One region of the Streptomyces sp. NPDC046860 genome, then DNA from elsewhere that is predicted to be linked to it. Evidence: riboswitches for the same ligand, from Rfam matches in the RefSeq annotation. Region 1 holds a riboswitch; the other holds the start of a gene.
The links. A riboswitch is a leader RNA that binds a small molecule or an ion and turns the genes downstream of it on or off. The one in region 1 is predicted to bind cyclic di-AMP.
Positions count from the first base shown of each region.

Region 2: linked by a shared signal. The riboswitch ahead of ABZ898_RS13715 (M23 family metallopeptidase) and the one ahead of ABZ898_RS20720 (transglycosylase family protein) in region 1 are both predicted to bind cyclic di-AMP.

Region 1 covers NZ_JBEYXQ010000014.1:71,277-73,465, reverse strand. Annotated here, with positions in the region: gene ABZ898_RS20720 (transglycosylase family protein) at 180-881, opposite strand; cyclic di-AMP (ydaO/yuaA leader) riboswitch at 886-1,064, opposite strand; gene ABZ898_RS20715 (transglycosylase family protein) at 1,246-2,189, opposite strand, start outside.
Region 2 covers NZ_JBEYXQ010000007.1:308,431-310,619, forward strand. Annotated here, with positions in the region: gene ABZ898_RS13705 (dihydrofolate reductase family protein) at 1-529, shown strand, start outside; tRNA gene ABZ898_RS13710 (tRNA-Met) at 595-668, shown strand; cyclic di-AMP (ydaO/yuaA leader) riboswitch at 929-1,096, shown strand; gene ABZ898_RS13715 (M23 family metallopeptidase) at 1,106-2,134, shown strand; gene ABZ898_RS13720 (aldo/keto reductase) at 2,189-2,189, shown strand, end outside.

The sequences.
Region 1 (2,189 bases):
AGGGTTCTGGGCAATGGGCGGGGAGGAATGGGCCGGGGAGGAATGGGCCGGGGGGGCGGAAAGCGCACCGCCCCGGCGCGCGGGGGGAACGCGCACCGGGGCGGGGGGTCCGTCAGGGGACCGGAGGTTCACGGGGCCGGACGGGTTCGGGGGGGCCGGTCCCCGTGAACGGGTCGCGGTTACTTCAGGTGCAGCATCTGGCCGGGGAAGATGACGTCGGCCTTCTTCACGATGTCCTTGTTCAGGTCGAACAGCTTCTTCCAGCCGCCCTCGACCTTGTGCTTCGCGGCGATGGAGCTGAGCGTGTCGCCCTTGACCACCTTGTACTCGCCGTCGCCCTTCTCGACCTTCTGGCCGGTCGGGGTGGTGACGGTGTTGCTCGCGTCCGGGCGCTCGGTCGAGCGGGAGGCGGCCTGGTCGTCGGCGGCGCGCTCGGAGGTGTCGGCCGCGGCCTTGTCCTCCGTCTTGCTGTCCGCGGACGGCGCCGGGGCGGCCGAGCCGCTGTACGGCGTGCTGGACAGGCCGGTGCCGCAGACCGGCCAGGCGCCCTTGCCCTGGGCGGCGAGCACCTTCTCGGCGACGGTGATCTGCTGCTCCTTGGTCGCCTTGTCGGCGGTGGCGGCGTACTGCGTGCCGCCGTAGCCGGACCAGGTGGAGGCGGAGAACTGCAGACCGCCGTAGAAGCCGTTGCCGGTGTTGATGGACCAGTTGCCGCCCGACTCGCACTGCGCGACGGCGTCCCACTCGGAACCGGTGGCGGCGGAGGCGCTGCCCGACGCCATCACCGGGCCCACGACGGCCGCGCCGGCGACACCGGCGAGCGCGAGGACACGGGCGGTCTTGGACGGGCGACGGTGCATGCCCTTGCTGGAGAACAGCATGGATCGATCCCCTCACCGACGCCTGCGAGGTGAGCTGTCGGGTTCGGGCCGGATGAGTGCCCGGCCACCCCTCCCCATCACTCCCGGAAGGCGTGGCTCCACCCCAAGCCCGCACCGGCGTCGAAACACCGGGTCGGGCACGTACCTTGGGTCCCCCGCTCCTGCCTACGGCGCTTTACGCGACGGTTGTCCCCGGCGGCCGCTGGCAGGATTCGGCGTTGCGGCCTCGGGGGCTCGTGGTGACGAGCGGTCCCGACCGTAGACATGCGCCGAGGCGAAATTCAAAGACGATCAAGGCTTCTGAGAGTCATCCCACACTTTCACCAAATGGGACATATAAGAAGATAGTGGGCGTCAAATCCCGCTATTCGGCGTCCGTTTCGCCCGGCAGCTTCAGGGTCTGCCCCGGGTCGACATGGTTCGGGTCGCCGCCGATGGCCTGCTCGTTCGCGGAGTAGAGCGCTTCCCACCCGCCCCGCACATCCAGGGAGTCGGCGATGGAGCCGAGCGTGTCGCCGTCGCGGACGGTGTAGGTGCCCGGGGAGGCGGTGGCGTGGCGTCCGGTGCCGGCCGTGTGCTGACCGCCCGTCACGCCCTCCGCGGCGCTGCTCCCGCGGTGACGGCCGCCGCCGCCGAGGTCGCCGGTGTCGACGAGGCTCCAGGAGCCGCCGTCCTCCCACGACTCGTCCGCGTCCTTGCCCGCGTCGGCGCGGGAAGACGAACCGCCCTGGTAGCCGCCCTCGGAGGCCGCGGGCGCGGAGCCGCCGGACCGGGAGGTGTCGGTGTCCTTGCCGGAGTGCCCCGAACCGGCCTTGGCGTCGGCGCTCGGGGACGACTTGCCGGTCTCCTCGGCGGACGGGGAGGACGAGGCGGCAGAGTCCGACGGCGCGGGCGAGCCGGAGTCCTCGGCCGGGGTGCTCGCCTCGGGGGACTCGCCGGACGTGTCGTCATCGGTGCCGGAGTCGCCCTTGTCCGCGGACGGGGACTCGCTCACCCCCGTGTCGACGTCGACCGAGCCGGAGTTGGAGGTGAGCCCGGCGATCAGGGCGCAGGTGGCCCAGTGGGTGGTGCCCTGGTCGGAGAGGATCTTCTCCGCCACCGAGATCTGCTGCGAACGGCTGGCCTGGTCGGCACTGCCCGCGTACTGCGTGCCGCCGTACTTCTCCCAGTCGTCCTGGGATATCTGGAGACCGCCGTAGTAGCCGTTGCCGGTGTCGGCGCTCCAGGAGCCTCCGCTCTCGCACTCGGCGACCTTGTCCCAGGTGGTGCCGTCGGCCGCGTTCGCGCTGGCCGCCCCGAGGAGCGGGA
Region 2 (2,189 bases), on a different contig from region 1:
GCTGACCGGGAGCCGGCGGATCGAGGACGTCGTCCTGATGCGTTACGAGCCCACCGCCCCCGGTGCCGGCCCGCTGCCCGTGGCCGCCGACCGGCACTGGCTGCGCACCGCGTGTGAGCTGGCCGCGCTCTGCCCGCCCTCGGACACCGCCTTCAGCGTCGGCGCGGTCGTCGTCGCGGCGGACGGCACCGAGCTGGCGCGCGGCCACTCCCGCGAGGGCGGCGACCCGGTCGTCCACGCCGAGGAGGCGGCCCTCGCCAAGCTGGACCCCGCCGACCCGCGCCTGCCCGGCGCCACCGTCTACAGCAGCCTGGAGCCCTGCGCGCACCGCGCCTCCCGCCCCACGCCCTGCGCCGGGCTGATCCTGCGGGCCGGGGTGCGGCGGGTGGTCACGGCCTGGCGGGAGCCGGACACCTTCGTCCGCGCGGCGAACGGCGCCGGGGTGCTCGCGGACGGGGGCGTGGAGGTGGTGACGCTGCCGGAGTACGCCCCTCTCGCACAGCGGCCGAACGGTCACCTTCCGCACTGAGGCCCACGTCACGGCGGCGTGTGTGCGCGGGACCCCGCGGATGACGTATGCTTGAGACACAACGACGCGGGGTGGAGCAGCTCGGTAGCTCGCTGGGCTCATAACCCAGAGGTCGCAGGTTCAAATCCTGTCCCCGCTACTGAAGGCTCAGGGCCGGAATTCGAGAAATCGAACTCCGGCCCTGAGTGTTTTCCGGGACCCGTGTTGTTCCAGGTCACCAGCAAAACTCCTGTGACTCCTGAAGCGCGGTCAACTCGCCCTGTTCGCTCCTTTCCTGACCGGTATGCACCTCGTCAGAACGTCAAAGGATCAAGCTGAACGGGCTTGGAATCCGGTGTGCGAGTCTATTAACGTTCGATAACGCAGCGCGGTCGTTACAGCCGTCAGCAGAGACGGCGCCGTGCGCACACGCCGAATCCCGCGAGGGAACCGGGGACCCACCACTTTGGGGTGAATCGCGCCCGATCCGCAGTGCACCGCCTCAGGAGCACGCCGGGTTTACGCGCGTAGGAGACCTTCCTTCTCCGAACCCGTCAGCTAACCCGGTAGGCGGAGGAGGGAAAGGAGTGCGCCCGCGTGGCGTCCAACCGGCCTGCCCCACAAGCCCCGTTCGCGCCGGACGCGAGTGAGCCCTTTGCCTACGGCGCCCCCCGCGCGCAGGACGGCACGTGGGAGGAGTGGAATCCCACCGAGGAGTCCCTGCCTCCCGTTCGTGGCCGCCACCGGGTGGCCAAGCAGCGCGGAGGCGGCGGCCTCGCCCGCAGTTCCACCGTCCTCGGCGTCGGCGTCATAGCCGCCGTCGGCGCGGGCGGCATGGCCAGCGCCAACACCGGCAAGCCTCCCGTGTCCATCGCGATGCCCGACCTGCCCTCCGTCGGCTCCCTGATCGACGGCCATCACACGGACGCGCCCGCCGCCTCCCTGGCCGGCGTCGCCACGGCCACGGCCCCCGCCGCGAGTGACGACTCCTCCGACGCGGGCGAGGCGCTGCGCAGCCGGATCATGGCCCAGGCCGAGCGACAGCAGAGCAAGGCCGACAGCCGGGCCACCGCCGCAGCCGTCGCCAAGGCCGACCAGCAGGCCGCCGACGCCGCCGCCAAGGCCGCGGCGGACGCCGCCGAGAAGGCCGCCGAGGCCAAGGAGAAGGCGGAGGCCGACGCCGAGAAGAAGGCCGAGGCGGCCCGCCTGGCCACGCTGGCCAAGCAGTACGCGCTGCCGACCTCCTCGTACACGATCACCTCCACCTTCGGGCAGGCCGGATCGATGTGGTCCTCCGGCTACCACACCGGGCTGGACTTCGCCGCTCCCACCGGCACGCTGATCAAGGCCGTCCACAGCGGCACGATCACCGAGGCCGGCTGGGCCGGGGCGTACGGCTACCGCACGATCCTCACCCTCGACGACGGCACCGAGGTCTGGTTCTGCCACCAGTCCTCGATCAGCGTCAGCGCCGGGCAGAAGGTGTCCACCGGCGAGGTCATCGGCCGCGTCGGCGCCACCGGCAACGTGACCGGGCCCCACCTCCACCTGGAGATCCACCCCGGCGGCCAGCCCACCGGCATCGACCCCGGCGCCTGGCTGCGCGGCAAGGGGCTCACTCCCTGAGCGGATGACCCCGATGCGGAATGGACGGGGCCCGAGTGATCGTTGAGAAGAGACA